DNA from 3 places in the Lysinibacillus sp. VIII_CA genome. Region 2 is predicted to be linked to each of the others. Evidence: riboswitches for the same ligand, from Rfam matches in the RefSeq annotation. Region 2 holds a riboswitch; each other region holds the start of a gene.
What was found. Region 2 has a riboswitch for cobalamin ahead of ACP3VS_RS16160 (glutaredoxin family protein). Riboswitches for the same ligand answer to the same signal wherever they lie in the genome.

Region 1 (11,199 bases), on a different contig from region 2:
ATAATTTGATTGACATTGATTACACTCCTTCAGAACTCTTTATGTATTTTATATTGCAAATGCAATAAAAAGAATATATATTGAATGTAACTTATTTTTGTTGTATATGCAATAAAAAGTGGAGGGAGGTAATAAAAGTGAAATATGTTTTTTATGTCTTAGGCATTTTCATTTTAACACTGGGCATTTCTTTAACTATTCAATCTAATCTAGGCACTTCCCCCTTCGATGCCCTTTTAGTGGGTTTATCTAAAAATATAGGGCTGACTGTAGGTAGCTGGGAAATTATTATAGCTATTATTTTAATAGTTGGTAATTCTATGTTAACCAAGCAAAGGCCCGAATTCTTGGGCTTGATGACAGCCTTTATTACGGGAATTGGAATTGATATGTGGTTATTTGTGTTACACAATTGGATAACGCCTGTAGCTTGGTATAGTCAAGTTGTTAGTTTTGGTGTAGGTTTAATGGTGATTGGGTTAGGGACTGCCACCTATTTACATACGAATTTTGCACCGATACCTGTTGATCGATTAACCTTAATAATTAAAGAGCTCACGAAAAGGAGCATCTTTTTTGCAAGAACCACTATTTATCTCCTGTTTTTAGCGCTGGCGTTACTATGGAAAGGCCCAATTGGCTTTGGAACAATCATAACGGTTTGTTTGGGAGGGCTCATCCTCCATTTCTTTATGCCTATTACTGGCAGAATACTAGATAACCTCCTACAGCACTCTAATACCACTCTAAATGATCAAAATGAAGAGATTGAAAGCTAGTATAAACCCAAATATTCTGTTTCTTGCTTAGAATGGGGTGATGTCATTTCCCCCTTTCTTCTATAAAGATAAAAATCCTGCTACGAACAGGATTTTTAAATGAAGTCTATCATGTAACATTATTTTCTTGAAAAAACTTTTTCTTCTCCTCTTCTGTAAATTCTTCTAGGTTTTGATAGATATAGCGTGGATTACGATCCTTATCAATCACAACAGATCGTACACCTTCATAGAAATCCTTATGTCTTAAAAAGTTTCTTGCCAACATGAAATCTGTATTCAAACATTCCTCTACTGTTTTTTCACGAGCGTCAATAAGCTGCTGTAACGTAATTTTTAAAGAGGAAGGTGATTTCGACAAAAGCAAGTTCTTCGTGTCACGGGCAAATTCGCTTGGGTCATGGTTTAAGGATTGTATGATTTCCTCGACTGTATTTCTTGAAAAATGATGGTTTATTACTGTTTGAACCTTCTCAAGTTCACTGTTCGTGGATGGATTACTAGAATATTTCTTAATTAGTTGGTGTAAGGTTGCGTTTATATTGTTAGAATGCCAATCTGTCTGTATAACGCTTTGAAGGAAATCAAATAGCTTATCGCTCGTCATATAATGATCTGCTCCGTTCGCAAAAAGGACATCTGCTGCTTTAATAATGGACGCAGTTAATGCCAGATAGTAACCAATAAATCCTGGCGCTTTGTTTAAGAAATAGCCCGCGCCAACGTCTGGAAAAAAGCCAATATCCATTTCCGGCATCGCCCATTTTGTACGCTCTGTAACGATTCGGTGGCTTGCTCCATAGGTTAATCCGACTCCACCACCCATGACTATGCCATCAAGGCAAGCAATAATTGGTTTAGAATAATGATAGATTTCTAAATCCACTTTATACTCTACTTCAAAAAAGTTTTCAGCTACTTTAAATGCTTCTTGACTGGATTGTGCTTGATAAAGTGTTTTAATGTCACCTCCAGCGCAAAACCCCTTCTCCCCTGCCCCTTGTAGTACAATAAGACAGATTTGATCATTCGCTTCCCATTCTTTTAATTTTTCTCTAATGAGGTTAAGCATGTTAGTGGAAAGAGAATTTAAAGCTTTAGGACGATTCAACGTAATGAAGGCTGCTCCTCCATCTTCCACCGAAAATAAAACTTCGTTTGCCATGTTGGCCCCCTCCTTTAACAGTGTTTAAAGTGTGGCTGTCTTTTTTCAATAAATGCCTGCACACCTTCTTTGGCATCATTTGTTAAAAATAACTCAGCAAAACGCGTTCGTTCAAGTTCAAGTCCTTTTTGTAAGTTATCCTTCGTGCTTTGAATCACACATTCAATTGTACGAGAGACACATATCATACTTTTACCCGCAACAAAGGACTGTGCAACAGCTTTAGCCGTCGTCAAAAGTTCCTCAGGTTCTGTTACGAGTTGAATAATACCTAGCTGTAATGCCTCGTCTGCACTCAGTTGTTTACTTGTTAAAATTAATTGGAGCGCTGTTGCTTGATTCGTCATTCTGCTAAGTCGTTGAGTCCCCCCGAATGTTGGGAGTAGCCCAAGCTTTAATTCTGGTAAGCCGAGAATGGCTTGATTCGAAGCAATTCGGAAATGACATCCTAACGCTAGTTCAAGCCCTCCTCCAAGAGCCGGTCCATTAATGGCAGCAATAACTGGTTTTTTCATGGCTTCTACTTCATCGCATAGCGCTTGCCCTGCTTGAGCCATTTGCAATGCTTTTTCCTGTTGGCCAAAGGCTGAAACAAACTCCTTTATATCAGCCCCAGCGACAAAAAATCGGCCAGTGCCTGTAATAATAATGGCACTTGTGTCTTCATCCTCTGCTAGCTCTTGGAAAATGAGACGTAGGTTTTCAATAGTGGCTGATGACAAAGTGTTTGCAGGTGGATGATTTAAATGAATAATTGAAATAGAATCCTCTTTACTAACGTTGACAAATGTATCGATCATGCTGCTCCTCCTAACTAATCATTTTTGGGTTGTCAATGAATGTTCTCGCAAGTGCCCGTTTTTTCATAAAGAGATTTTGCTGTAGCGGAATATTTAATTGTCGAATGTTATTTAGCAAGCTTACTCGTTTTTGTTCATTGCTTTCAGCGGCCGTAATGATAGTAATCGCACTTTCTTCTATTTTGCGGTAACCATCCTGGCATAATATGTCAGTCATTAATTGTTTTGTTTGGACATGTGCAGTTTTTTTCGACCTGAGCCAGGCTGATTCCATGACATACGTTTCCATGGCCATATCCGCCAACAAACGCATAAATTCTTGCTCCTGTTCGAGTTGAATTTGTGCATTTGCAATGACATGAATAGCTAGTTGCATTAAATGCTTGGAGAGAAGGATGTAATGGTGATTTTTTTCTAATGGTTGAGCGTGAATAAAATCACCCTCTATTGCAGTTGTTTGTACATATTTTTTCCACAGCATTTTAGCCATTGTAAGGCGATTGATTTCATTTGTACCCTCGAAAATACGGTTAATTCTTGCGTCTCGATACAAACGTTCCACTTCATAATCTTGCATATAGCCATATCCACCATGTATTTGAACAGCTTCATCAGCTATTCTTCCAAGTGCTTCGGAACAATGTACTTTATGAAGTGCGCATTCCAGAGCAAATTCAGATATTTTCTGAACTATCGTTTCATTGCTTGCTGATGCAATAGCCTCATCAACTTTCCCAGCCGTTCGGTATGCACCGCTTTCTGCTCCATAAATCAGAACGGCCATGTCAGCAAGCTTTTCCTGAATCAATGTAAAGTCAACGATAGGTCGTTCAAATTGTTTCCGTCCCTTCCCATAATTCACGGCTATTTGAAATGCTTGTTTGGCCGTTCCTATATTAGAAAAGGCAAGCTTTAGACGTGCCATATTCAAAATGTTCATAGCGACTATATGTCCTTTGCCAACCTCTCCAAGAACACAATTGATTGGCACAATAACATCCTCTAAAATGAGCGTGGCCGTTGAAGAGCCTTTAATGCCCATCTTCTCTTCTTCCTGACCCACGGATACCCCTTTAATGGAACGTTCGACAATCAACGCAGTCATCCCCCTATTCGTCTGGGCAAATACAACGAAGACGTCTGCTAGCTGAGCATTGGTAATCCATTGCTTTTCTCCATTTACTAGCCATGCTTTCCCGTCTTCTGTTAATCTAGCATTCGTTTTGGGGCGCAGTGCATCAGAACCCGCTTCGGACTCTGTAAGGGCGTAAGCTCCAATCCATTCTCCAGAAGCCAACTTTGGTAAGTATTTCAGCTTTTGCTCCTCATTTCCAAAATAGATATAGGGTAATGTGCCCACCCCTGCATGAATATTGTAGGAGACACTAAAAGAACCCCCAAAACCCATTTTTTCTGCTACCAGACCAGAAATTTTTTTATTGAGCTCAAGTCCTCCATAAGCTTCGGGTATTTCAATGGCCAGTAATCCAAGATCACCTGCTTTTTGGAACAATTGTCGGGTGATCTCATATTGTTGCTGTTCAATGGATGAGATATTCGGTGAGACATCCTGTTTAATGAAGAGCTCAGCAGTTTTTGCAATGAGCTCTTCTTCATCGTGGAAATCCTCAGGTGTAAAGATCGTCATGTTGTTTTTTAGTCGATCCATATAAGCCCTCCTTGAAAGAAAGTGGAGAAAAGCCATTTACCTCTCCTACTTTATTTCCTCCTTCGGTAAGATGGTTTTTGCTAATTCACTATCTAAATCCTCGAATTTATAATAGGAAATCGTTTCATACAATTCGCTTCTTGTTTGCATATCCTCAATTGCTTCTTGTTGTGTTCCAGTATTTTTTATTAATTCAAATACGCGCTCGTATGCTTTTGCTGCAATTCTCATAGATGTAACGGGATAAATGACCATCGAGTAACCCATTTTTTCAAATTCCTTAGCGGTATAATAAGGAGTTTGACCGAATTCAGTCATATTGGCTAATAAGGGGGCATCTAACTCATTGGCAAATTGTTTAAACTCTTTTTCAGTTTGTAATGCCTCTGGAAAAATAACATCTGCACCAGCAGTAACATATGCTTTGGCTCTTAGTATAGCCTGCTCTAAGCCTTCAACAGACCTTGCATCCGTGCGAGCAACAATCATTAATGTAGGGGCTATTTGTTTAATCATTTTTATTTTTTGAATCATTTCCTCCTTTGGAACAAGAGTTTTGCCATTTAAATGTCCACACTTTTTAGGAAGATTTTGGTCCTCTAGCTGTACGGCAGCAACCCCTGCCTCTAGCATTTCACGAGCAGTACGGGCAACATTTAATACGCCACCAAAGCCCGTATCAATGTCCACTAGCATCGGTAAATTTGTAGCCCGAATAATATCACTAGCACGCTGGGCTATCTCATTTGAATAAATCATCCCTAAGTCTGGTAAACCTCTACTCGCTGTATAAGCGGCACCAGAAAGATATAATGCCTCAAAGCCAACTTTTTTAGCCATCAAACCAGCCATTGCATCATGTACCCCTGGTATTTGCAAAATAGCTGAACGAGCGATATGAGCTTTAAATTGTTCAGCTAATTGTTTTTGTGTCTTTGCTTCTTGGACAATCCATGTCATTTTTAAATACCTCCTCTTTATTGCGTTCGGAATCCATCTAAATTAAATAAATAGATTAACAAATTCATGAACAGCAATTTGTTCAAGCAGCTCTTTATTTACACAAACATCGTTTATTTTATTGAGTTGTTTTTGAGCATAATGCGTACGAAGGTTTTGCTGGAATTTATCAATAATCTGAGGGAATGCTTCCTTACGGCGGAAACGATGTCCTAAAGGATATTCACACTCAATTAGCTCAGTTGATGTACCATCTTTGTAATAAACTTGAACAGCGTTCGCAATGGATCGTTTATCAGGGTCTAAATAGTCGATTGTATATTGGCCTTTTTCCACAACAACCATTTTATTACGCAAGTCATCGATTCGTGGATCTGCCGCCACCTCATCTTCATAGTGATTTGCGGTAATGTCACCATAAATAAGACCAATCGCTGTAATATATTGAAGGCAGTGATCTCGATCTGCAGGATTGTGAAGAGGCCCTTCTTTATCGATAATTCGCATGGCTGATTCATGTGTTGTAATTTCTATGCGGTCAATATCAGCTAGGCGATTTTTTACTTCAGCATGCAAATGAACGGCACATTCTGCAGCCGTTTGAGCATGAAACTCTGCAGGATATGAAACTTTAAAGAGGACATTTTCCATAACATAAGATGCAAGTGGTCTCGCAAGCTTTAATTCTTGCTTATGAAAGAGCACATCTTGGAATCCCCAGCCTGGTGCAGATAATGCAGTTGCATAGCCCATTTCCCCTTTCACAGCCATCATTGCTAGTTGTACGGCCCTGCTTGTAGCATCGCCAGCAGCCCATGATTTTCTTGATCCCGTATTAGGAGCATGTCGATAGGTTCTTAAACTTGAATTATCAATCCAAGCATTTGATAAAGCATTGACAATCTCTTGATGAGTGCCCCCTAAAGCCTTTGTAACAACAGCTGTTGTCGCTATTTTGACAAATAAAACGTGATCTAAGCCAACACGATTTAAGCTATTTTCGAGTGCAAGTATTCCTTGTATTTCATGGGCTTGAATCATCATTTCTAAAACATCTTTCATTTGGAGAGGCTCTTGCCCTTCTGCAACTCGTACACGACTCAAATAATCAGCTACAGCTAAAATACCACCAAGATTATCAGAAGGATGCCCCCATTCTGCCGCCAACCATGTATCGTTATAATCCAACCAACGGATCATACAACCGATATTAAAGGCACCTTTAACTGGATCAAGGACATAGGATGTTCCTGGAATACGAGTACCATTTGGAACGACTGTACCTGGTACTACAGGACCTAGAAGTTTTGTACATTCAGGATATTGTAAAGCTAAAATGCCACAACCTAACGTATCCAATAAAACATATCGAGCCGTTTCGTAAGCTTCTTCGCTCGTAATCTTTGTGTTTAATACGTAATCCGCAATATCAATAAGAAGCTGGTCTGTCATCGTTTTTTCATTCGTTTTAATCATCTATATCTTCCTTTCAAGGTATGAATTTGATATACTGTATGCTGATGGGCATTGGTCAGAATGTCCATCAGCTCTATGGCGAGTTGTTAAAACTTGATTATACCGACAATTCTTCAAGGTTATGACGCTCGCCTATATAATGAACACGAGGTCTAAATAATCGATTATTGTCATGTTGTTCGATCACATGTGCACATAAACCGATCGTTCGAGAGCCAAAGAAAATAGGCGTATATAATTCAATTGGTAAGCCCAGCATGTAGTACACGGGCGCAGCATAATAATCTAAATTTGGATACAAGCCTTTTTCCTCCACCATCACTTTTTCACCGGCTTCGCACATGTGATATAAGCAGTCATCCCCTTGCTCCAAGCATAGTTTATACAAAGCTTCTTTCATGATCTGCGCTCTTGGGTCCATTTTTTTCATATAGACACGATGGCCAAAGCCCATTATTTTATCTTTATTTTTGAGCTTGTTTTTCAGCATCGCTTCAAAGCCCTCCACAGTCTTAGCTTCAAGCAGCATATACATGACTGCCTCGTTCGCCCCACCATGCAAATTTCCTTTCAATGATGCGACAGCACCAGTTAGAGCACCATACAGATCGGATTGTGTGGAGGCAATAACACGAGCAGCAAAGGTCGAATTCGGCATTTCATGTTCACTATATAAAACAAGTGATTGGTCAAAAATTCCCTCTTCTAATGGTGTTGGTTTTCTTCCAGTAATCATGTAATAAAAATTAGCACTATAAGAAAGCTGACTATCCGGTTCTACAACATCTTGACCATTTAATACACGGTAGCTATTCGCAACGATGTTGGGCATTCCACCTAAAAGTCGATATGCTCGTGTTACATTCATTTCAGTCGAACGATCATGGATGTGCTGATCATACCCTGCTAACGCTGAAATTCCAGTTCGAAGGCCGTCCATCGCATGTGTCCCATTTGGTAATAAGTTGAAAATTTGAAAAAGCTCTTGTGGAACGTGATAGTTTTCTTTCAATTTATCCTGTACGTCAGCTTGTTGCTCAGTAGTTGGTAGGTTTCCGTGCAATAATAAATGGACAATATCTAAATAGGCGTATCGCTGAGATAGTTCAATCAAATCATAGCCACGTATAACAATTTGACTGCCTACTACGTCTAAGAAAGACAGTTTTGTTTCCGCAGCAATAACTCCATCAAGACCTGGTGAATACGTTAACTCCATAGATTACAACCCCTTTGTTTAATCATTCTTGTAAGCGTTACCATTCAAACTCGAAAGAACAACAAAAAAACAACTTCTATCCTTTAGAAGTTGTTAATCTACAAAAGTATGACAGAACAAAAAACAGTGAACTTACATCCATTCACAATCATCATACAGTAGCTAACACCTCCCTATCCTCGTAGGTCAATTGATGCTTATTTAGTGGCAGGTCTCCTGACTTATCATCAACATTCCTATAACACCTTCCCGTCTTGAAGAACAAAACAGTGGTCTCGTTATGGAACTCCTACATACAGTTGCGGGACAGTGTTGGACTCACACCAACTTCCCTTTTAATCAAATGGAATCAAACCCATTTGAACCACCAAAATTTAGCATATTCAATTTGTCTTTTTACCTTAACATAGAGGTTTCCAAACAATCAATATAGGTAAAATTCAGAAAAGACTGATTATAAAAAGCTATTTTTCATTTTTGACGAACTATTCTGCATATTTAAGCATTATTTCGCTCAAAAAAAGATTGTTAATCAATCCCAATGGAGCTATATTTATGAAGCCTGCTTTAAAAAAGCGATTTGTTTTGCATTACGATGAAACGAGGAGTGACGGGATGGGCTATATAACTGAATTAAGAAAGCTTATCGGTAATAGACCAATTATAAGCGTTGGTTCGACAGTTCTTGTTGTTAATGATGATAAGAAAATACTCTTTCAACATCGTTCAGATACGTTGGATTGGGGATTACCTGGCGGTTCAATGGAAATAAACGAAACATTAGAGCAGGTTGCTGCTCGTGAACTTTATGAGGAAACTGGTCTCGTGGCTAAAGAGTTTGAGTTTATCGGTGTTTTTTCAGGACCTGATTATTACTACTGTTATCCGAATGGCGATGAAATCTATACAGTCATTCACCTTTATAGAGCTAAACATGTAAGGGGTGTATTGGAAATGAAGGATGGTGAGAGCTTAAGCCTCACTTATTTCAGTAAGGAAGAACTTCCGAATAATATGGAACAGAGGACGGTCGCTCTCTTAAACAACCTAGAGGGCAAAATATGGGGGTTCGAAAGCTCCTTTACGAAGCTTTCCAAATAACAATGTAAGAATTTTAATAAGGACTTTCTTCGCAAAGACATTTCAGATCATTCCAAACTAGTATTCTTGTGAATTCTTTCGCGAGGGTGACTGGGCAAAATCGCGTTGTATAGCTCAAGTGATGCGGAATGCTTAAATGGTTCACCTTTCATGATTTCCTCTACTAGCTGACCATTTTGCATGACGAGGATGCGATCTGAAATAAAGCGTGTAGCCTGTAAGTCATGAGAAATGAAAATGTATGCAAGTTGCAAATCCTTTTGTAGTGTCTGTAGTAATTGAATGATTTGTTTTCGCAAAATCATATCTAAACTACTAATGGCTTCATCTAAAACAATTAATTTTGGATGTAAGGCAAGCGCTCTTGCAATGTTTACCCGCTGTTGTTGCCCACCGCTAAGCTGGGAAGGATGCTTTTCGGCAATAGATTTTTCTAACTCTACATGATTAAGTAATTCCTTTACCTTATAGTGTCTCTCAGCTGAGCTATAATGCTCGAAATTTAGGTACGGTTCCTCTAAAATTTGAAAAATAGTGTGCTTTGGATTTAATGAATGATAGCTATTTTGAAAGACTGCTTGTAAATCTCTCCGTATCATTTTTTTCTGTTGGCTAGTGGCATCATAAAGATTAACCCCTTGAAATAGAACCTCACCGGCTGTTGGCCTTTCCATTCCTAATATAATTCGGCCCAATGTGCTTTTTCCTGAGCCACTTTGTCCAACAATCCCTAAGCATTCCCCCTCCTGAAGTGAAAATGATACTTTCTGTAATACAGGAGCATCCTGTCTTCGCTTGAATATGAACGGTCTATGTGCATAGTTCTTCTCAATATTTCTCACTTCTAGTAGCTTCAATTTTTTCACCTCTAAAACATCATTCGGGATTGTAATAGTTTCTTTGTATAAGGATGCTGTGGTGCATCAAAAAAATCATAGACATTTGCTTGTTCAATTAGTTCCCCTTTATACATCACGGCTACATCATCAGCTAGTTCAGCAATAACGCCTAAATCATGCGTCACAAGAAGTATGGCTGCCTGTGTTTCCAGGCGAATCCGATCAAATAATGTCAATACCTGTTTTTGGTTGACTGTATCAAGAGCTGTCGTTGGCTCATCAGCTATGTATACCGAGGCTTGAATTGCCAGTGACAAAGCAATCATTACACGCTGTAGCATTCCCCCACTTAATTGGAATGGATAATAGTGTAAAAGTTTCTCGGGATTAGGTAAATTAACTTTTGACATGCTTTCCATAGCAATTTGTCTAATTTCATTTTTAGTTATAACAAAATGAGCCTTTAATGATTCACGAAAATGACTTTCAATGGTTTGCACACGGTCAAAGGCAGTCGAAGGATTTTGCATAATAATAGATAGATGTCTTCCACGATAAGCTCTCATTTGAGCAGCATTTATCTTCAATAAATCTTGTTGATGGTAGAATATGTGCCCTTTGATAATCTGCGCTCTAGACGGTAAGGCTTGCATGATAGCTTGGCAAAGCATGGTTTTCCCACTACCGCTTTCGCCAATAATCCCCAAAACGCGGCCTTGATAGGCTGTCAGATGAATGGCGTTTAAAATATTTTGTTCTCCAATTTTGACCGATAAGTCTTTCACTTCTAAAACTTTTTTCATAACTTCCCCTTTACTGGTCAGGCGTCTTTAAACTACTTGCCAAAACATTACATACTAGGACAACTAGAACGATAGTAAGCCCAGGATATAGCATTAATTCGGGATGTTGGCGGATATATTGCTTCCCTTCATTTACCATCATTCCCCACTCAGGAGTGGGAGCCTGCACGCCAAGCCCTATAAAGGAAAAGCCTGCAATCTCTAAAATAACCTTTCCCATATCTAATGCAACAATCGTTACAATAGGAGGCCAAACATGAGGGAGATAGTGACGAATAATTAATTTCACACCTGTAGTACCGCTTATTCTTGCCGCTAGAATAAAATCCTTTTCATTCATGCCGATAAATAAACTTCGAATTAGTCTTGAATAATAAATAAGCTGTGT
Region 2 (11,199 bases):
TTGCAAGATTTCAGTACATAAGTTTGACATTTTTACGCGACCGATATTTTTTAGTGGATGTACGTCATTAACATTATCATCAAAAATTTCAAAGGGATAACCGGATTCGAATTGAGCTTTTTTTACCTCTGTATAGAGTCTACGCGCATTCAAACGTTTAATTTTACGGATTTTAGGATTATCTAGTAGTTCATAGTACATATCAGAAATTGAAATTTCCGACATTCGTTTACCATATACTTTAAAAATATCATATGGACTAAATAACACTATATCTTTATCACGCTTCATCAGTTCGAAGAAAATACTTGGTATAATAATACCTGTTGATAGTGTTGCGAGGCGAATTTTATCATCAGCATTTGGTTTTTTTGATGAAATAAAATTCTCTATATCTGCATGGAAAATATTAAGGTAAACAACTCCTGAGCCATTACGCTGACCAAGCTGATTAGAATAACTAAAAGAATTTTCTAATAGTTTCGCCACTGGAATCACACCACTTGCACGATTTAGTATTTCTTTAATTGGATCACCTAAAGGACGTAAATCCGTTAAGTTGACCCCGACCCCTCCACCTAGACGTGATAGCTCTAAACAATAACCAATATTTTCAGCGATGCTATTCATGGAGTCATCCATGGATAATTTAAAGCAACTTACTAATTCGCCACGAGCTTTCTTCCCACTATTTAATGCAGTAGGCGTTGCAGGTTGATAGGCTTCCATCATCGCTTCTACAGAACGTTCTGCTAGTACCGTGTTCCCCTGTGCCAAGTACAAGGCAATAATGACAATCCGGTCCTCATATTTTTCTAAGATTTCTTCTCCATCACGACTTTTCATAGCGTAGCTGTCATAAAATTTGCTAGCACTCATAAATGATGGGAAACGGAAATTATAATCATACGCTTTTTTGTACAACTTTTTAATAAAATCCATCTCGTACATGTCGATAAAAGCTTTTTCGTAGTAGCCTTCATCAACTAAATAGCGGATTTTTTCCTCTATATCTATAAAGTAACGTAAACGTACGTTGACATATTCTAAAAAGTAGCGGCGCGTAGCCTCACGATCCTTTTCTAACTCTAGTAGCCCCGTTGTACTATAACGATTCAGTACGTCATTATTAAGCTTTAAATAAGTTTTCATCCCATTACCCTCGTTTCATAAAACGTTTGTATAGCTTCATAATCTGTTTGATTGCCGCGCAAATCTAATTTCCTCACTAATGGTACATGATAGGTAGTAGCAATTTTCTCTCCTGCTGCGCCAAATACATGATGTCCAAAGTTACTGTTGCCACTAGCAACTACTCCTTTACAAAAATCTCTGTTTTTATCTAAGAAACGTTGCACTTTTGCTGGAATGTCGCCTAAACCATCTGTGTATGTAATTAAAAGATAAGGCTTATTCAAGCTTAATTCCTCTGAGAGTTCAATAGATTCTGCCCTTAGTTTAGATACTACATTGCGGACATTTCCTGTACGACTAGCGTAAACGATCATAGTGTAATCATCTCAATACGAGAAACAATTTCCTGAACATCCCCTATAAATGTTTCATCCACCTCTAAAACAGGCACACTTAAAAAACCTGCATCAATAATTGTTTGTTTAGCTTGTTCATCGTGATCAATATTAACAATTTCTGCTTCAAGTCCTGCTCGTTGTAATTCGGATTTTACCCAAAGGCATTTTGGACAGATTGTTTTCGTATAAAGTTTCATAGTAATCCCTCTTTTCATAAAATAAAAAAGCTACCTCTTCTAAAGAGATAGCTTACATGGAAACGTTAACATACTAAAAATACTGACGTTCCCATCTCTTAATCCCCGAAGAAATGATAAATTTGTTTTATAAAGGCAGGTCTCCTGGCTTTGCTTCAATCTCTGATTTCCTTCCCATGCGAATGCACAGTGGTTACAATCATCGTCAGCTTTACAGTTGCGGGGACAGCGTCGGAATAGTACCGAACTTCCCTATTAAACTACATATAGTAGTACCTATACAAAACGAACACAATATATTGTTTTTCAATAGTTTTAAGTGTACCATCCTTTATATAAAAAGTAAATCGCGAAATAAAAGTTCATCAATTTGAGACTATTCATATTTTCTCACATAACCTTAAACGAAAGAGCTAAAACATAATCATATAAAAATATAACTATAAAAAAAATAGGAAGATACATGCTGATCATTTATTTACCTAATAACGGAGGCCCAATTGAAATTTTATTCATAAAAAAGGCATCTTTCCATAATAGTAAAGATGCAATTATGACTAAAACTACATAATCGTCAACCCACTTTGAGAAAGATGTAAATCATTCATCATACTCAATATATCCTATCTTTGCAGATTTTTCGTTGTACTTGTCCCTTTGCAACTATTCATAATAATCAGGTACCTTTAGCCAGTTATTCTGTATTCATAGTATAACATATCCAAGTTCTTTCTCTGTCCGCTCAACTAGGTATATTAACTTTATCCTTTATTTACAAAAATAGCTGATGAATTTTCTATACTCATCAGCTAACCTTTTACTTAAAACCTATCTATTGTTATATCCAAATTTATACTAGAGGCTGTCTTAAAACCTTCCGCAGCAGCGATCATTAAAGAAGAGGCACCCCCCTTTTCCGTTTCACCTGCAACATATATTCCAGCCGCTGTTGTTCGTCCAGTACCATCAGTAATAATTGTCCCATTTTCATCAACTTGGCAATTTAGCTGTTTAGCAAATTTATTTGGACGATAAAAATTAGGTACGACAAATCCACCACTTCTTAAAATATGTTCACCTGTTTCTAATTCAATACTAATTAAGTTACTATCTTCCCCATGCAAGTTTTTTACACATTCTGTATACAGTTTAATTTTTTTACGTTCAAATTCACTTTGAACGTTATCGGAAAGTTGATGACCATTCGTAAAAACGATTAAATCCTGTGACCAATTAAAAACCAATTTGGTCATATGTTTAATATGCTCCTCTTTTTCTGCTATGATAGCCAATGGCTTGTCTCTCAGCTCCCAACCATCGCAATAAGGACAGCTAAACAAGCTTTTACCATAATATTGTCTGATTTGCGGGAGGGGAAACTCCTCTTGTATTCCAGTAGCTAACAATACTTTTGCAGACATATATGATTTATTTTCCGAAGTTTTGACAAGAAATAAACCGCTTTTATCATCTTTAGTTATCTCGATAATTGTTTGATCTAACATAGATATAGATGGGTAAGATTTTATTTCTTTACTAGCTATATTCTTAAATTCTTGTGGCTTTATCCCATCTCTTGTTAAAAAACCATGCGACTCTTGAGTTACACGATTTCGATTAGTTCCATTATCAAATATAGCAATCTTTCTGCGCGCCCTTCCCAATGTTAAGGCAGCACTTAAACCAGCAGGGCCACCACCTATAATTACACAATCGTATTTATTCATCCTTTTTTCCTCCACATCAAAATATATTATAGACCTTTAATATCTGTAATTAAGGCAAAAGACACCGCAAAAGTTATATACCTTTTCAATTATGAGTCATTAAACCCTTAATGTTTAACTACCTCATTAAGGATTACGTAGCATAAAATAACGTTTAGTTTGTCGGGTCTTACCGCCCTATTAAAGACTTAACATATCTATAATATCTATTTAGTTTTTTTTCGTCAATTTTTTCGTTTTCATATTTAAAATACATAGGACCATCAAATATCTGCCGTTGAAAGAATTCTTGTCCACAGAAATGAATCTACTATAGGCTAGTTATGAATGAGGTAAAAGTAAAAGCCACTCCAAAAGTTTGGAATGGCTAATTTTTTTACTGTACTTCATGAATACTGTCCGTACTGTTTAATTATCAAAATAAAGTATGATTAGCATATGCTTTACATTGTTCCTGCAAGTATCATTACTTAAATTCAATTTCCTCTGCCGATGCCCCTTTTGTATACGTTATGGTCGATCCAGCAGGTAAATTACGGATTTCTTTTACATTTTTTCCTTCAATAATAATGGAACCAATTTTCGTACCTTTAAAGTCAATAATCGCATTGCCTTTTTTAGGACTGATCACTACAGTTTTGTTTGCAAATCCTTCGCCATGGAATTCGGCATATTGGCTAAATACTGCAATGCCATTTTTAATAATGGTATTTTCCCCTAACGTTAATGAAATGCTTGGACGATTCACTATTAATTTACCAGTCTTGTAGTGATTAAAGCTATATACATTTTCAGGTACTATTGGTGTTGGTATTTCTTCTTTTCCTGCTTGCAAATCAATTTGAACTAATACAGGGTCATGATCCGATGCTCTGCCTTGTGCCTCTGTAAAGTTCGCATTCATATGAATTAGGTCAATTTCCGTAACATCCGCAAGATGATTCGAAACTAAAATATGATCCAACACTTGATTGTTCCCTTGGAAGAAGTACGTAAAACGATCTTGCTCTGGGGCTTTATCTATCATATTCGTTAAAACATCTCCTTTCAATGTTTCAAGTGCTGGTGTGAACTCAAAGTCATTCATGTCCCCTGCCACTATGAAATTTAAATTCGGATTTATGGCAAGTCCTTCATCGATAAAATCATTGATGGCCTGAGCAAGTTGAATACGTTTCTTAACTGATTCTAAAACTGGTGGCTGTGTTGGTCCCCAAAGTGAACCATCCCCACCTTTAGAATTTAAGTGAGCTCCGATAATAACTACACGTTCATCTTGGAATTCAAATTCCGCTGCAATTGGTTTTCGTGTATCTACAAATTTTGATGGATCAACAAAGCCAGGATTTAAAGCAAGGCTTCCATCTGCTGTCCATGTATTCGCTTGGTTGCCTAACCCTTTTATACCTGACACTAATGAAACACGTGTCGGATTATATAGATAGCCAACACGAATATTACCGCCTGGTGCACCGCCTACTGTATTGTTAATTGGCATGACATCAATCCAATCATAAGCAGGACCACCCGCAGCTTTTATCGCATGAATTAATCGCATGTAGCTTTCAGATGCATCTGCATTTCCTGAATCAATTTGACCATCGTTATCTTGAACTTCGACTAATGTAATAATATCTGGTGACTTCATATTATTTACAAATGTCGCTGCAATTCTGTCTACTTTTTCGTTAGATGTATTGGCAGGATTATTCGAAAAGTTTTCGATATTATAAGAAGCGACATTTAATTTGTCCGCTACTGGTTGAAGATGCGTCACTTCTTGTTGAAGATGTGCCTTTGTTACATTAGGAAAAACATTATTCGTGTTCAGTCGATAGCCATCTGTAAAGTTTTCTACAAATCCGATAAGCGGTTCATTAAAGCGATCCCCTGAATCATAATTTTTTCCAGCTACTCCTTCAAGCATAATTTTTTCCGGATTATAATCATCGGCTGCAATATTTAAACCGCCATTCACATTAAATGTATTATTTGTTGTGCTTGGTACAACAATTGGTGAATCATTATTGTACATCGGTCCAATCACTCTCGCCTCTGGGAACGATACTCGCATATACTCAATGGATTCCCAAAAATCGATGCCATCTTCTTGTGGATCAAAAATTGCCAAGCCATCATTATCAATAATTTTATTTGGCGGGAATAGATCCTCTCCTATCACAAGAGGCTCTGGAATTACTGCTTTACCTGTTTTTGTAATATTGGTTGCTGAAATTTGCGTATCTCTTAATCGAGAGTTGCCACCCGCTTCAGTTACATTTCCTGATACTTTAATAACGTCCCCTACTACTACATTATGTGCCGACTTACTTACCTTGATCGCTGTCGATTTTACGCCATCGAATGCTGTCTCGCCTTCTTGCATAATGAAGCTACTTGAATTAATAACGAATGTTACAATTCCTTCTACATCATTTACTGCTAAATTGACATATGGCGATAGGTGGCTTGCCCCTTGAATATCGCTAATTGTGGCATTGTTAGTATCAATCATCTCATAAACAAATGTAGCAATCGCACTATTCGTTAAACCTTCTTTCACTGCAATCGCTTTAATCGTCAATGGCTGATTAACAATAATTTCCCCTGTATACTTTGTACTAGCTGTTGTTGGTGCAGAGCCGTCCAATGTGTAATAGATCGTTGCACCTTCTGTCATGGTAGAAAGCGTAACCTTCGTACCAGCTGTTATTCCACCAACGTGAGAAGCTTTGATATCCTGAACCTTTGTTACATCTTCAATAATGCGAAGCGGGAGGAGTTGATGATTTGTATATTGACCAACAATGCCTGTAATTTCCCCATACGTTTTTCCACTTACTAAACCAGAGTCTCTTGTTTTATCATAAATAGCAAATGTGCCTGCATCATCAGTTCCGGTAAAGTTTTGACCTGAACCAGTAATAGCAACATTTTTAATGGTTACTAATTTCGATTCATTGTCTTCTCCAACCTCAATACTTTTAATAATATGTGCCTCTGGTATTGTAGAAGGAACAGGCATGCCAACAAGCGAAATATTCGTTAATTGCTTTAGTCCACTATATTCATCTACTTTACCTTGCACCAACACCCGATCACCGACTTTTGCAGTAAGACTATCTACAGGATAAATAGCTATCGCCGCGCCGTCTTCATCTTGAATGTGAGCAGTCGCTGTTTCTAATTTTGCTGTTACAATACCTGATACGGTTACCACTTGTCCTATTTCTTTATTACGTGCTTCCGTAATCGAAATATGGGTTGGTGCATCTTTAATTGTAAAATTAAAGGTCGTCATTCCACTATCGTTTAAACCCGTTGCTGTAGCAAATGCTTTAATCGTCATTGCTTCATTTACAACAATGCCCGCTGCTGTATTATAAACCTCACTAGCTGTTGACGGTTCGGAACCATCTAACGTGTAATAGATTGTTGCATTTGGTGTATCTGTAGACAATGTTACCTTTGTACCTGCAAAAACTTCACCCGTTGCTGGAAAAGCTTTCACATTCGTTACTTCTGTAGGCTCATAATTTAATACTAATTGAAAGCTTTCCGCGTTTAACGTTTTTAACTGATATGCCCCGTTAAAAATGGAAGCAATCCCTGTCACTGTAATCACATCATTGTTATTGAACCCACCTGCTTCAAATTGAGAGAACTGATAGCCCGTACGGTTATCATGGCGAATTAAAAGCTCGTTATTTTCTGCATCAACTGCTTTAAACTCAAATGTTCCATACGTACCAGATGACGCTAAATCTTTAATCTTCACATTTTCCAGTGTAATTAACTTACCTTGTATACTGTCATCAATGGGTAGATTAACTATTTGTGGTGCTGGTGCTGTCCCTGAAGAAATGCGTTCAATTGTTGGCGAATTAAATTGAACTTCTCCACTAAATAAACTCGTTTTCCCTGTGATTTTGACAATATCTCCAACAGCTAAGCTCCCTGCTTCAGTTGAATTAGAGAAAACATATACCCCTGCAGACTCATCCTGTACATAGAAGGCCTTGCCACCCCAGCTACCAGGTGTTGCTGTAACGGTCCCTTGGATCTGAACTATACGGTCTGTTCCAACAGCTGCACGAGCTTCGGCAATTGTCCCTTCTGTGACAGAAGGATTAGTCGGTTCTGTTGGTTCACTTCCAACGAACTCAATTGAAGTGGGTGATTTTAGCCCTGCATGACTACCAAAATATTTATCTAGTGTCCCTGTTATTTTAATTTTTTTCCCAAGATTACTTGGGTTTGTTTTTAAACCAAAGTTGGCTCTATATGAGCTTGGGGAGGTTGGTAATTGAATATACAGCATTTTCGTGACATCTGTTTCACCAGGTGTGTCGGCAATAGCCAGATTTGTGTCGCTATCTGCTATCACTGAATACGAAGTTTCACCTTTAACAAACCCAACTATATATCCTTCCACAGTAACATTATTCCTAGCTGAATTGGGATCAAATTGGTTGACAGCTTCCCCCACTCCAATAGCTTCTGTCGTTTCCGCCTTTACAACTGTTAGGTAGGGCAAAATCATAGAAATTACAAGTAAAAATGATAACGCTATTTTGGAAACGACATTAAATTCATATTTCTTCATTCATTTAGCTCCTTAGATTTTTTATCTTTTAACCTTTTCTCTATCTTGCAAAGGAATTTACAGAAAAGTTATTAGTCAATTACTCAATTACTGTGTTTCCTTCAACAGATAACCCATCTAAACTGATGTTAACATTTGGTGCATCAATGATTAAATCACCTGCAATAATACCAGTACTACCAGTTGGCATTAAAGAATATCTCCCTTTAGCTGTTGGAGCTGTTATCGTTACATTCCCCATCAAGGTATGACCATTCAAATCAATCATGACTAAATCTGTTAATGTTACATCTGAAGACACTGGAGCTATTAATTTAATTACGTCTCCTGCTTTAGCTTTTTTTAATGCTTGTTTTAATTCCTCAGCATTCTTAACATTAAATTCATTCACTTTTTCTGGGGGAATAACTGGATCAGGGGCCACATTTCCTCCACCTGTGTTTGGTGCCCCAGTACTCGGCGAAGAACCTCCAATAATTGCCTTAATTTTGCTAGCCACCGAGGCATAATTCGTAATAATCTTTGTTACAGATGAACCTGTTGGGATCGATAAGTTATTTATTAGTAAATCTGAACCGATTGAAACTCTTGCATCAGGGTTTAGAATCGTTAAATAATTAACTACACCAGCAGCATTTAACGCTAATTCCGCGGGCGTGGAAAGCAAAAGTCGTTCAAACTTTACATTTCCAGTCATATTCAGTTTTGCCGTAGAATCTATTGTTACCTTATTTGCTGCTCCATCAATATTGATAGCGGATATAGCAGCTGTCATAATAATTTCAGGAATGACTGTGTTCGACACAATCGAAATATTATTTCGTTTGACATGTACTTTTCCAGTATGCGAATTTTTAATTTTCAATACAGGTGTACTTTGATTTGCAATTTTATTTTCTAAAGAAGCATTAGCTCCATCCATGGTATCTACTAAAATTCCGTCAGTAACTGTGGCTCCATCAAATTCCACTTTTGTTTTAACAGTTGGGGTAATAGTCGCTTTTCCTGTAACCGATATATTTTTAACTGTCACACCATCTGCGTTAATTGTTATGGAATCAAGCGTTGCATTTGTATTGAATACAACTCCCTTCTCTACTGAACCTGCATTATTTAAAACAACATTATTTACTTTTGTCATCACACCATTTTTAATTGTTGCTGTAATTTCAGCCTCCAATAGTGCGGTTCTGTTTTCAGTGGTAAAAATTGACTTTACTGAATCATTAAAAAGATAGGTCTTACCATTAATAGTCATTTCATTCGCTGTATAGTCTTCAACTTTAAACGTTACACTTTGAGAGGGGTGAGAAATCGAAGGACCAACCACTTCTGAACGATTAATAAATGCAGCCATTTGCCCTCGTGTTACATTTGAAGAACCATCAAATAATGTAGCTGTCTTGCCATTCGTTACGTTGTTTTCATATAAAGCAGCAATCGCTTCTTTGTACTCAGCACGCACATCCGTGAATGGTAATGAATTTGTATTCGAAGCTTTTAAATGAAACGCGTTCGCTAAAATCTTTGCTACATGGTTACGTTGAATATAATCACCCTGACGAAATGTTCCATCTTCATACCCATCAATAATCCCCTCTTGCTTTAAAGCCGCAATAGCTCCAAAATATGGCTGAGTAGTAGAAATATCTTTAAAATTGGGATTGCTAACATTGGATGTGTCTAGTCCTAAAACACTTGCAATAATTTTAGCAGCTTGTCCACGTGTTACGTTTTGTTCAGGTTTAAATGTGCCATCTTGGAACCCATTAATCATGCCACGATCATGTAAATGCTTAATGTCGTCATAAAATGGATGCGTTCGATGGACATCCTTAAAGCTACTTGCTTCTGATGCAATCGGTGCTACCACCACTACTGTTGAAGCCGTTAATGCCATTGCTGTTATTGCTTTTAAATACTTCGATTTCCTCCATTTACTCATACTTAGAGTAATACCTCCCCATTTTCCTATTTAATAAGGGTATTGTTTAATCCAATGAATGAATTCAAGGTAATTGTCAAAATTAACACTACCAAAATATTGGTTAACATAGTAATTTTAACAGAAAAATAATAAAAACATTCTAATTTATTATTAATATTCTAAATACTATGTAAAATAATCTATAGTAAACTTTAACAATATGAATAAGAGAAGTAATATCAGCTCTTTGTCTTTTTCCCCTGCCGTTACATTAAATTTTTCCGCTTATATAAGCCAGAGACAAGGTAAACGCTCTATCACTTTTAAAGAAATTGAAACATTTGCCCCTTTCTCCTCAACCTTTTTCACAATGCGATAATCACTTTAACTGAAAAAAGCTGATGAGTTTCAACTACTCAATCAGCTTTGGAAACCGCACTTATTTATTACTATTGACCCCCCCATAATATAAAGATGGCCTATATATCTTTGCCGAAGCTGTCGACTTCTTAATAGCTCAAAAAAAACTTTATTATCCTCTGTCAAACGCTCTTTTGAACTATCTTTCCGAACAACTAATTTATCATTCAATCAATATTTAAAAAATTATATATTTAAAACTAAATTATGTAGTATATTCCATAAATTCTATTTATGTTATATACTATACGCTAGAATAATAAAGGAGTTACAATTTTGGAAAATAGTATTAATTTTCTTTTGAAGGTTGTTTTCTTTTGCCATCAAAGACCAGACCGGTCATTTCATTATAATGGGAAAAAATTCCCACTATGTGCAAGGTGTACTGGTATGGCAGTAGGCTATCTCTTATCCATACTATTAGTCATACTTTTAGGAAGATTTGATTTATGGATTATAGCCTTATTAATTTTACCAATGGCTATCGATGGTATAGGACAATTATTTGGTAAATGGACAAGTAATAATAATAGGCGGTTCCTCACTGGATTACCTGGTGGAATCGGCATTATTTATCTTTTCTATACTATTGGTTACCAATTTTTTTTACTTGGCCAATATGTTGGAAGAAATCTATAAAATACTGGAGGACCTATTATGTATTGTAAAAATTGCGGCGAACAAATTTCGGAGCACGCAGAAATTTGTATCCACTGTGGAGTCCGCGTAAAAAATGCAAGTGGTGAAGACAAACCCAACTGGGCCGTTAACATACTTACACTTTGCTGTG
Region 3 (11,199 bases), on a different contig from region 2:
CTTGTAAAACTTTCGTAAATGTAGCAAGCGTTTTACTGCCTGTTGTCAGCATAATGACACCACGCTTTTCAGCTGCTAACTGAGCCGCCTCTTCATAATCCTTTACAACTGTAATAAGTGGGTGAGCATAATGCTCATGGGCACGTTCATAGCGGATATATGGTACTTGCGCTTTTTCAGCTGCTGCCATAGCATTTTTCGATGCCTCTTCAGCAAATGGATGAGAGGCATCTACGACCAATTGAAAGCCTTGTTCCATTATAATAGTCGCCATTTCTTCCGCTGTTAGTCTCCCTATTAAGGAAGGCAAGCCAACGTCAGCAAGACTAGAGGCTGCCGATTCCGTCACAACAGTGGCAGTTACAGCATGACCTGTACTTTGCAATTCAAGGCCCAGATTTCTTGCATCACTCGTCCCTGCTAACATGAAAATCATTTAACGGGCTCCTTTTCATGATGATGATGGTCATGGTCATGGTCGTGGTGGTGGTCATGTCCATGATCGTGATCATGATGGTGATGATGATGGTCATGTCCATGATCGTGATCATGATGGTGATGATGATGTGCATGTCCATGAATAGCAGCGTAAGCACGATAATCTTCAAGATCTTGCATACCTGTAGATGTACCATTCATCGCTTGCTCAATACGCTCTAATAAAACATTTTGTAAACGTTCGTGGTAGCCAAAGTAGTTGGCAATTTGAATTTCACATGCAGGAAATTGCTCATTGAATTTCTCACACATAACATGCATACGCTCCATTAAAATACCAGTGAATAAAAAGTAAGGAAGCATGATTATTTTCTTAGCACCTAGTTTGACGCAGCGTTCAATGCCTTCTTCAACACGTGGGTCCGTTACACCCATAAAGGCACTTTCTACGTATTTAACAGGTAGTTTTTCCCATAGCAATCGTGTGATTTTATAAAAGTCCCCATTTGCATAAGGATCACTGCCACCTCGAGCAATTAATAAAACGGCTGTATCTTCCTGTTCTTGTTCTGTATTAAATCCAATTTCAACTAAACGATCTTGTAATATCGCAAATATTTCTTCATGAATGCCAATTGTTTGACCATATGTGAATGTGATATTCGGATAATGCTCACGGGCATGCTCGATTTCTGCCGGGATATGTAGCTTGGAATGACCTGCATGAAGTAATATAATCGGGATTACATGTACCTCTGTAGCACCCTTTTTCACACAATTTGTAATACCTTCTTCAATGTTAGGAGAAGCAAATTCTAGGAAACATGTTTCTACTAGATATTGTTCATCAATGCGAGATGTCATTTGCTCGATAAATGTACGTACCTCATCATTTCCTGCTGCTAAACGGCTACCATGGCCAACAAATAATATAGCTTTCATCTCTTTTCTCCTCACTAGTCGCCGCACGGAGCTGGCTCTATTTTTATTTTGGAAGACATATCTTGATACGTAAAATGCAATATCTTTTTCACACGCTTGAAGTATTTAAATAAGCGTTCGTTTGGATGCGCATTGGCTTTATATTCTTCAATAATAGCTGTAATTAAAGGAATCAATTGTTCAGGCTCCAAGCCTTCTACAACAGGCTGTGCTGCATGAGCCGTACGTCCGACTGGTTTCGCTCCAATAAAGACATCAAATTTACTTTTACGATAGACAATCCCAATATCGTCAAATACTGCTCGATAACAAGCCATCCCACAGCCATTAAAGCCAATATTTAATGTTTTCGGTAAAGACAGACCACCAAGCTTTTCTTGAATTTCCTCCGCATATGGTATGGAATCTGCTTTTTCACCGTAGCAAAAATCGCAAGCCTTCAACGACAATACATCACCAATTGGTGCTAATAAAAAGCCTACTTGCTGTAATTTTTCAGTGATGCGTTCAGGCGTAGTTGTAGGTATTTTTAAATGGATTTGATGATCTGGTGTGTATTCCATCGATCCATCTTCGCCTACGACCTCTGCTAACGTCATCATTTGCTGTGGTGTAAAAAATTTATTGGCCACTCCAGGGCTCACTGCTAATTCAAAAATGGATTCTATTTTTTGTTGTACAAGCTTTGGAGTAACCTTGATAGCATTTGTTCCCTTTACCATTGCAAGTGCCGCTGTAGCCATTTCAAGTGCCGTTTTTTTCGGCTTTGGCATAACGGCTACACTGGGTTTATTCATTCGCCCTGCATTGGGGTCTGCCGCAAAGTCATTGCGTGCTGTTCCTGTCTCTTGATTCATCGCCCATGGCTCATTTTCTTCCCGTAAACGTTGATGTGGACGTAATGGCTGCTTTTCCTCGCCAAGTGTATATTTACGTTGGTAGCCACGTGGCGTAATCATTTTATTATCATAGAAAAACGTAGATGAGTTTCCGATAATGACGGTTGTCAGCATACCGATATCATGTTCCAACATGTCTGCCAATGTGGTCATCGTCACTTCTTGACGTTCTCGATAGGCACTTTTCACAAGCCCTACTGGAGTGTCAGGTGAACGATATTCTAAAAGAATTCGCTGTGCTTCGACAATTTGTCTTGTACGGCGACCGCTTTTAGGATTGTATAGAGCAATGACAAAATCGGCCATTGCTGCAGCTTCCACACGCTTCGCAATTAAATTCCACGGAGTGAGGTGGTCACTTAAACTAATGGTACAAGCATCATGCATAATCGGTGCACCAAGTAAACTAGCACATGAATTGATAGCTGAAATACCCGGGACAATCTCGACTTCAATACCAGTTGCCTCTGTCCAGCCTAGCTCAATTAAAACTTCATACACTAATCCCGCCATACCATAAACGCCCGCATCTCCACTCGAAATGACCGAAACTATACTTCCTGCCTCTGCTTGACGAACTGCCTCCTGAGCACGGGACACTTCTTCTGTCATGCCTGTACTGACAATAGATTTTGCACTCACTAAATCTTGAATCAGCTCAACATAGGTTTTATAGCCTATGATCATATCACTTTGTTGTAAAGCCTCTACTGCACGTGTCGTAATATGCTTAAAGTCTCCAGGTCCAAAGCCTACTACGAAAATTTTCCCTTTTTGCGCCATGTTTTTACCCCTCTTTCACCTTTTCAATCCCTTTAATGGCTGTCGTTTGCGCTGTTCGCTGCAATGTCCCTTCCCGAAGTGTATAAACATGATCGTTATGTAAGGATTCATGATGCAAATCCTGTACAAGTGTTCTAGCATGCTCCGTTGATGGTACACGGTACCAATTCCCCTGGGGGTAAGCAATAACCACACAAGCATCCTTACATCGTCCATTACAGCGTGTTCTTGTCGTATGTATTTCTTTATCTAGTGCGTTTCGCTGTATTTCGTCCCGTATAGCTTGGGTAATTTCTTCTCCATCCTTGTTCATACAGCTACTGCCATTGCAAATAAAGAGATGTGTTTTCATCCCCTCTAAATTCCACGTTGTCATTTTATGTCTCCCCTCTTTTGCTTTTGGAAAAAGAAAAACCTTTACTCTCCCGAAGAGTAAAGGTTTGTAGAAGCCAAATAAAAACGAATAGACTGAAAGACAGATCCTCGCTTTTGCTTCAACTTCTCCCTCCGAAAAGTTTGCATGCACAATCTGATAAGCAGGTTTCCTGACTTAAGCTTCATTTTACTGTCGCACCTTCCCTAGTTTGCACAGGTGGCATTGCGATTTCATCAGCTATTACAGTAGCGGGGGCTGTATTGGACTTTCACCAATTTCCCTATTATCTCGAGTTTTTCGAGCACTTATCGACGTTTTATATGAAATTTTTAATTGTATATTTAATAGAAAACTGTCTTAATCATATCTTATTATTTTAAAATTTCAATATTTCTTTAAAAATTCATGACAAATTTATCAATTTTATCAGAGAGTTTTTGGTTATTTAAAATTGGTGTTGTTCCCTTTTATTCTCAAAATCCTCAGTAATCAGAATTTTCGACATTGATAGTCTATTTCAAAATTTTTATAAAAAAGTATAGCATATTTATGGAAATTCGTGGTACACTTTGTCGTGAAATCTCACAACTTACTATTTTTGGTGTAAAATGCTCGTCATTTTACTTAAAAGGGAAGCCGGTTCAAGTCCGGCGCGGTCCCGCCACTGTAATAGGGAGCTTTATAGAAAATGTCACTGTCCAATGGATGGGAAGACCTATAAAGTGTTGAACTAGAGCCAGGAGACCTGCCGAAAATATGTGATCGTTTCATCCTACGAGGATAGGTGTGCGGCTTAGCAGATGAGAATGTTATTTGCTTTTTTAGCTATGCACTTTTCCAACAACGGAAAAGTGCTTTTTTTATTACGCACGCTACATTCTAAAAATCTATTTATAGTTTGGAGGAAGAAAATTGAAGCTGTCTTGGTGGAAACTTAGTTATTTTGTATTGGCTTTTTTAATGGTGCCAAAACGTGCCTTCGCCATGCATATCATGGAAGGTTTTTTACCAATCGAATGGGCTATTTTTTGGTGGGTAATCTCCGTCCCATTTATTATTTTAGGATTGCGCTCTATTCGTAAAACAATCGAAGAAAACCCAGAAACAAAAATGATTCTGGGACTGTCTGGTGCGTTTGCCTTTGTTCTATCAGCCTTAAAAATCCCTTCAGTTACAGGGAGCTGTTCACATCCAACAGGGGTAGGTCTCGGAACAGTCTTATTTGGACCGTTAGCGATGAGTGTCATCGGGACAATTGTTTTATTATTTCAATCTTTACTTTTAGCACATGGTGGAATCACAACATTAGGGGCTAATGCATTTTCGATGGCTATCGTAGGTCCGTTTATCGTCTACTTTGTATTTAAAGGGGCGCAAAAAATGGGGTTATCGTTTTCATTAGCTATTTTCTTTGCGGCTATGCTTGGGGATTTAGGTACATATGTGGTGACTTCTATTCAATTAGCACTTGCTTTCCCATCTGAAGTCGGTGGCTTTATGGCTTCATTTACAAAGTTCGCAAGTATTTTTGCCTTAACACAAATCCCGTTAGCTGTGAGTGAAGGGATATTAACAGTTATTGTCATGAACTTCTTGAAAAAATATAATATTAGCGAATTAAAGTCTTTACGTGTTTTCTCTACAAAGGAGGCGCACTAATATGAAACGAAATTTATTACTATTAGCGATTGTAGTGCTATTGGCCATTATCCCGCTCTTCGTCCAAAAGGGAGCAGAATTTGGCGGAGCTGATGGTGAAGCCGAAGCTGCCATTGGAGAGATTAATGCAGAGTATGAGCCATGGTTTGATAGTTTATGGGAACCGCCCAGTGGTGAAATTGAAAGCTTATTATTCGTGCTACAAGCAGCTATTGGTGCTGGTTTTATCGGCTACTTTATCGGCTATATGCGTGGCAAGCATAAAGAAGGTTAAGAATGATGTTACTCATTGATAAGTATGCGTATCTCAATAAGCTAGCGTACGTTCATCCTCTAGAAAAAATGATATTTTCATTAGGACTACTTTTATTCACGCTTATTATGAGAGAGGAACGACTTTCACTCATTACATTTTTTGTAATGAGTGCTTTTATCATTTGGGGTGCGAAAATCCCACTAAAATACTATGCGAAGCTATTATTACTACCAGGATTTTTCTTATTCACAAGTCTCATCTCCATCCTAATTTCGATAGCGCCAGCAACGCATGTATTACCAGCCCATATGGGATCATTTACGTATATGAGCTGGACAATTTTTATTGGGAGAGCCAGTATCGCTACCGCACAGCAGCTATTCTTTATCGTACTCGGCAGTATAAGCTGCTTATATTTTTTAATTTTAACAACATCTGTACAAGAGATTTGTTATGTGCTTCGCCAATGGAGGCTCCCTCCTTTATTAGTTGAGTTAGTAGAACTCACCTATCGTTTTATTTTTATTTTTTTCGAAAGCATGCAAAAAATTCATTTAGCCCAGCAAGCCCGCCTTGGCCATCATTCACCCATGCAATGGTTACGTTCGATGTCTATGCTGATTGCAGCGTTGTTTATTGAAATGTTTCAGCGTAGTCGAGAGCTTAACAATGCCATGCAGGCACGTGGCGGTGAAACGGTTTATTGGCACGAAACGGCCGTCTATAATAAAAAAAACTGGCTCGGCATGATGGCTATTTTTTTATTCCTTATCGTATATGGAGGATACTTCTCATGACAGCATATTATTTTCAACTGACTAATTTGTCTTATGCCTATGCAGATGGAACAAAGGCTTTGACAGATATTTCACTAGACATTCCAAAAGGGAAAAAAATCGCTATACTCGGTCATAATGGAGCAGGAAAATCCACTTTATTTCAACATCTTAATGGCATTTTGAAACCGACAGCCGGAACCATTTCATTTAATGGGAACGAACTTCAATATAGTAGAAAAGCATTAAAAGCACTTCGCCAACAGGTGGGAATTGTCTTTCAAGATGCTGATAATCAGCTTTTTTCAGGAACCGTTAAGCAAGATATAGCCTATGGTCCATTGAATTTAGGATGGTCTACGGAAAAAATTGAAGAAAAAATAGCCTGGGCTGTGGCACAAACTGAAGTAACAGAGCTACTTGATAAACCGATTCACTTCTTAAGTGTAGGACAGAAAAAACGTGTGGCAATGGCAGGTGTATTAGCGATGGAACCGGCTGTCCTTTTATTAGATGAACCAACGGCTGGTCTTGATAGCTATTATGCTTCTCAGATTTTTCAGTACTTAGCCAAATTAGAAGACTGTGAACGAACGATTATCGCTGCTACTCACGACATTTCCCTTGCCTATGAATGGGCGGATCACATCATCGTCATGGAGGCAGGAAACATTATTTATCATGGTGATCCTATCGCCCTGTTCTATGAAGAAGAATTGCTAAAACGGGCACATCTTGAACGACCATGGGTCTTTGAAATGACCATGGCTCTACAAAAAAAGAAATTATGGCAAGAAAATATTTCAGTTCCTCGCTCTAAGCATGACTTATTACAATTGATCGAACAGCTACCCGTTCAGGTTTAATAAGCATTATTAATAATAAAATAACGGACAGCTCATCCCTTTACTGTTCGATTTTTCAAATTGCGAAGAAAAATTTTCCTCATTTACGAAACTTTTCTATCGCTTATCCGTATTAGTATAGTCGAGACCTATTATAGAACATCAAGGAGAGATACAATTGAAAAGTTGGTTTAAAAAATCAGTCGCTGTCGCAGCATCCGCTGCGCTAATGGTTCCTGTGGCTTCAGCTTTTGCAGAGGAGGCACCACATCAAACAGCGAAGAACGTATTAGCAAGCAATTCACAACATGCAGGTAAGAATCTTAAAACTGAAGACAAATGGATGAGTAAGGATACGATTATTATCAAGCATTCCGGCCTTGATAAAAGCGTACATAAAAAAATTGGCTCCAAGGTCATCCGCTCTATTCCTTCATTAGGCTATGATGTGATTCAACTTAACAAAGGTGTATCCATTGAAAAAGCCGTCTCTTACTATTTAAAGCAGCAAGGGATTACAAGTGTATCCCCTAGTTATGTCTATCATTCTTTCAACAAAGAGGCTGACCCAAAGATAAAAGATATGTATCATCTAAGCCTTTTGCAAATGGATCAGGCATTAGCATTAGCTGGGGAAAATGACGTAACAGTAGCTGTCATCGATTCGGGTGTTGATTTTAAACATCCCGACCTAAAATCTCAAGTACTCACACCTTATAATGCAGCTGCTCCGGCAAATACATCTTATCCAGGTGACCATGGGACACATGTTGCTGGGATTATTGCCGCAGCCAAAGACAATGGTATTGGTGGACATGGAATTAATCCACAAGCGAAGCTACTACCTATTGATGTCTTTAACGGAAAAGAAGGAGCAAATGATTTTATCATTGCACAAGGTATTCTGTACGCCATTGAGCAAGGTGTGGACGTCATTAATATGAGTCTTGGAGGCTATGGTGAATCCCCACTTATGCAGGATGCTGTTCAAAAAGCTATTGATAGTGGAATTACGATTGTTGCAGCCGCTGGAAATGAGTCGACGGATGACTATTCCTTCCCTGCTTCCTATGAAGGTGTTATAAGTGTTGGTTCCACGAATGATCGAAATAAACTATCCAGCTATTCCAATTACGGTCCTTCTGTTGATGTCGTGGCTCCTGGCGAAGACATCTACAGTACCGTACACGATGAGAAAAAAGGATCATCTTTTGTCAAGTTTAGTGGCACTTCCATGGCATCTCCTGTAGTGGCAGGCATCGTCTCCCTACTTAAATCAAAGCATCCGAATTTAAAGCCACATGAGATTGAAGCAATTCTTGAAATGACAGCACAAGATTTAGGTAAAAAAGGTTATGACCTTACTTATGGTCATGGGCTTGTCGATCCTGTGAAAGCCTTACAGTTCGATTTAAATAAATTACCTAAACATTATTCTGAATCTAAAGAAGAGCGTATCAAAAATGCCAAAGTTCTTGCCAAAAATACATTAAATATCGAACAAGGTGTTTTCGAGCAGCAAGATGAAAAAAAATGGTATAAGGTTGATTTAGAGGCAAATGAATATGCACAGCTAACTTTAAAAGGTGCTGAACAATACGACTATGCCTTTGATTTATACTTCTACCCTACTAACAAGCAGGGTGAAGTAGAGCCAATTAAAGTTAATGATGTTCGTGTAGGAAAAAAAGAAGGTCACCTCTTTAAAGCAGACCAAAAAGGAACATTGTTAATTGGTGTGAAAGATCATAATGGTAGTTATAGCTTAAAAGGCAAATCTACTTATATCTTTACAGCACAAACTACGAAAAACTCAGATTTACCAATCGATGCATTAAATAAGTCTTCAATGGAGTCTATTAAAAAGTTCCCATACAATACGGCAGGAAAAAACTATACCCTACTGTCTAAAGATCAACAAAAGGATCAAGATTATTTTACGTTTTCTGTAAAAAAACCGACAACATTGAAGTTTGATCTATCTGGTATACCAGGTGTTACTGCCTCTATGGATTTATACTTAAAAGAGGATTTCAATCCGATTCCACCAGAAGAGGTAAAGCAAGCTAAAAAAGAGGAAAGCGAAGAAGAAGAAGCCTTCCCAATTCAAAGCTCCTACGGTGCAGCTAAAGGTGAAGCAGTGAGCATGATCATCGATGCTGTACCCGATCAAGAGTACATTTTAAGTGTATCTAATGAGAGTAATAGCGAGTTTTCAATGGAGATGTTTTTCAGTGGTGGCATTGAAAAAGAGGAAACAGTCAGTGAGTCAATGATCCCATACACATTAAAAGGTGAGGTTGTTACGCTCCCACCAGATGAGGATGGACTACCATTAGAGGATGCCATGTATGACGAAAATGTCTCGGTCGACCAGTTACCAATAACACCAAGTACAACAAAAAAACGGAATGAAATTGAAGGCATGATGAATATGCTCATGAATTCCTTTACGACGGACAATTTAGAAAATGTTGATCCGATTATTAAGCAAGCTATTCGCTTCAACATTGGTGAGGATCAAAAAGCTTATTTCCAAACAGAATATGATGAGGACTACTTCTTATTTAAAACAAAAGAAGACGCTCTTTATAGCTTTAGCTTTAACAAAGATGCAAGCCAAATGCCTGCCGGTACTGTGTTTGAATATGATGAAAAAGCCAAGGAACTAATTCCTGTGTCGTCCTTAACCAATGACCTAGGCTTACTTTCGTTACTTCTTGGCTCTGCCGGTAATGAAAACGATGCAAAAGTAATGGCATTGAAGAAGGATAAAACCTATGTAGTAGCTGTTGTAAATGCTGGTGAACGTTCAACTGAGCCTTATACGTTGAAAACAAGTAAAATAGGTGATATTCCGAAAGATTATAATCCAGAGAATTATGAAGAAGCAAAGGCGTTAAAAATTCAACCTGGCACAACTTATAAGGATCATCTAATTTATCAAGACGATGAGGATTACTATTATTATAAGCAAGAGGGCAATGATGAAATTATGAGTTTATTGCTTTCCTCTGTTCCATTTACCAATGAACAATTAAATCAACTGCCAAAAGAGCTACAAAAGGACTTAAAATTTGCAGGTTCGATTATTGAGGATACAAACGGCAATATGAAAATTGATCCGAAGGAAATGGAAACAGCCATTCCATTTGGACTGAGCGATAATATTCTTGAGATACTCCTTGGCATGGTAGGAACGACAGACGTAAATACATCCTTTAAGGCTAAAAAGGATCGAGGTTACTTTATTCAAGTCAATAGCACGGGTCTTGGCCAAATGTCCATTCAGCCCTATACATTAACTTTGTTCGACCATAAACGAGCAGACGAAGATGCAGATTCCAAATTAGTGAATGGTGTACCAAGTAAAACGTCTGCCCTAACGAAAGAAGACGACAAATGGGTTGCCACACAATATTTAAATGCGGGTATTCCATTTGGAGATAAGGATTACTTTGAATTTAACAACGTCCAAAAACGTAATATCTTCTTCTCACTTCAAACAGAAAAAGCACTGGATGGTGTGATTCGAGTGATAGATGCCAACGGAAAAACAGTTAAAACTTTGGATCTTTACGGAGCTGGAGATGCTGAGGTAGGTACTGTGGAGCTGGACGCAGGCAAATACTATATTGAAGTTAGTGAATATTATGGCCAAGCAAGTACACAGCCATATACGTTAGAAATTAAATAATATCAATAAACTCCCCTAGATAACGAAATATCTAGGGGAGTTTTGTACAAAAAGCATATTCATCCTAAAATAAAATGCTGATTACATAAAATATTTGACATAATTACAGTATTCATCTTGCTTCATATGAAGCCTTTCATACAGCTTACGCGCATTCACATTATCAGCTGCTGTTTGCAGTGTCACATAGCGCGCATTCTGTTGCTCACAATAGTGAAAAACCTTTTCCATCAATGCCTTGCCCACCCCTAGGCCTCTAGCATCTTCCGTGACATAAATATCATTCAAAATATAGGCTCGCTGTAAAGCTATAGAAGAAAACGTTGGATATAATTGTGTAAATCCAACCATCTTGCCGTCTACTAACGCCATAAAAATGACTGACTCTTTGAGGGCCAATCGTAATTGTAAAAATGCTTTTGCGCTACTTTCGTCCGATTCTATACCATAAAACTGACGATATTCATCAAATAGCTTCGTTAACTCTTCTAGTTCGTTCATCGATGCTTGTAGTATTTCCATTCTTGT

Region 1: it holds a riboswitch for cobalamin, as region 2 does, so the genes downstream of both, mmgD (citrate synthase) here and ACP3VS_RS16160 (glutaredoxin family protein) in region 2, are expected to answer to the same signal.
Region 3: it holds a riboswitch for cobalamin, as region 2 does, so the genes downstream of both, ACP3VS_RS05950 ((2Fe-2S) ferredoxin domain-containing protein) here and ACP3VS_RS16160 (glutaredoxin family protein) in region 2, are expected to answer to the same signal.

Annotation. Positions count from the first base shown of each region.
Region 1 covers NZ_JBNFXM010000006.1:110,418-121,616, reverse strand. Annotated here, with positions in the region: gene ACP3VS_RS10815 (GNAT family N-acetyltransferase) at 1-16, opposite strand, end outside; gene ACP3VS_RS10810 (YczE/YyaS/YitT family protein) at 138-779, shown strand; gene ACP3VS_RS10805 (enoyl-CoA hydratase/isomerase family protein) at 889-1,944, opposite strand; gene ACP3VS_RS10800 (enoyl-CoA hydratase-related protein) at 1,959-2,744, opposite strand; gene ACP3VS_RS10795 (acyl-CoA dehydrogenase family protein) at 2,755-4,449, opposite strand; gene prpB (methylisocitrate lyase) at 4,459-5,373, opposite strand; gene ACP3VS_RS10785 (bifunctional 2-methylcitrate dehydratase/aconitate hydratase) at 5,416-6,849, opposite strand; gene mmgD (citrate synthase) at 6,947-8,068, opposite strand; cobalamin riboswitch at 8,258-8,452, opposite strand; gene ACP3VS_RS10775 (NUDIX hydrolase) at 8,684-9,169, shown strand; gene ACP3VS_RS10770 (ABC transporter ATP-binding protein) at 9,217-10,035, opposite strand; gene ACP3VS_RS10765 (ABC transporter ATP-binding protein) at 10,038-10,811, opposite strand; gene ACP3VS_RS10760 (ABC transporter permease subunit) at 10,822-11,199, opposite strand, start outside.
Region 2 covers NZ_JBNFXM010000012.1:86,249-97,447, forward strand. Annotated here, with positions in the region: gene nrdE (class 1b ribonucleoside-diphosphate reductase subunit alpha) at 1-1,152, opposite strand, end outside; gene nrdI (class Ib ribonucleoside-diphosphate reductase assembly flavoprotein NrdI) at 1,149-1,508, opposite strand; gene ACP3VS_RS16160 (glutaredoxin family protein) at 1,505-1,729, opposite strand; cobalamin riboswitch at 1,847-2,024, opposite strand; gene ACP3VS_RS16165 (NAD(P)/FAD-dependent oxidoreductase) at 2,551-3,456, opposite strand; gene ACP3VS_RS16170 (chitobiase/beta-hexosaminidase C-terminal domain-containing protein) at 3,923-8,062, opposite strand; gene ACP3VS_RS16175 (S-layer homology domain-containing protein) at 8,142-10,007, opposite strand; gene ACP3VS_RS16180 (DUF2085 domain-containing protein) at 10,710-11,048, shown strand; gene ACP3VS_RS16185 (zinc-ribbon domain-containing protein) at 11,067-11,199, shown strand, end outside.
Region 3 covers NZ_JBNFXM010000003.1:105,689-116,887, reverse strand. Annotated here, with positions in the region: gene cobK (precorrin-6A reductase) at 1-436, opposite strand, end outside; gene ACP3VS_RS05960 (sirohydrochlorin chelatase) at 433-1,380, opposite strand; gene cobJ (precorrin-3B C(17)-methyltransferase) at 1,395-3,062, opposite strand; gene ACP3VS_RS05950 ((2Fe-2S) ferredoxin domain-containing protein) at 3,067-3,438, opposite strand; cobalamin riboswitch at 3,581-3,762, opposite strand; cobalamin riboswitch at 4,021-4,205, shown strand; gene ACP3VS_RS05945 (energy-coupling factor ABC transporter permease) at 4,351-5,097, shown strand; gene ACP3VS_RS05940 (energy-coupling factor ABC transporter substrate-binding protein) at 5,099-5,371, shown strand; gene cbiQ (cobalt ECF transporter T component CbiQ) at 5,374-6,150, shown strand; gene ACP3VS_RS05930 (energy-coupling factor ABC transporter ATP-binding protein) at 6,147-6,995, shown strand; gene ACP3VS_RS05925 (S8 family serine peptidase) at 7,153-10,671, shown strand; gene ACP3VS_RS05920 (GNAT family N-acetyltransferase) at 10,753-11,193, opposite strand.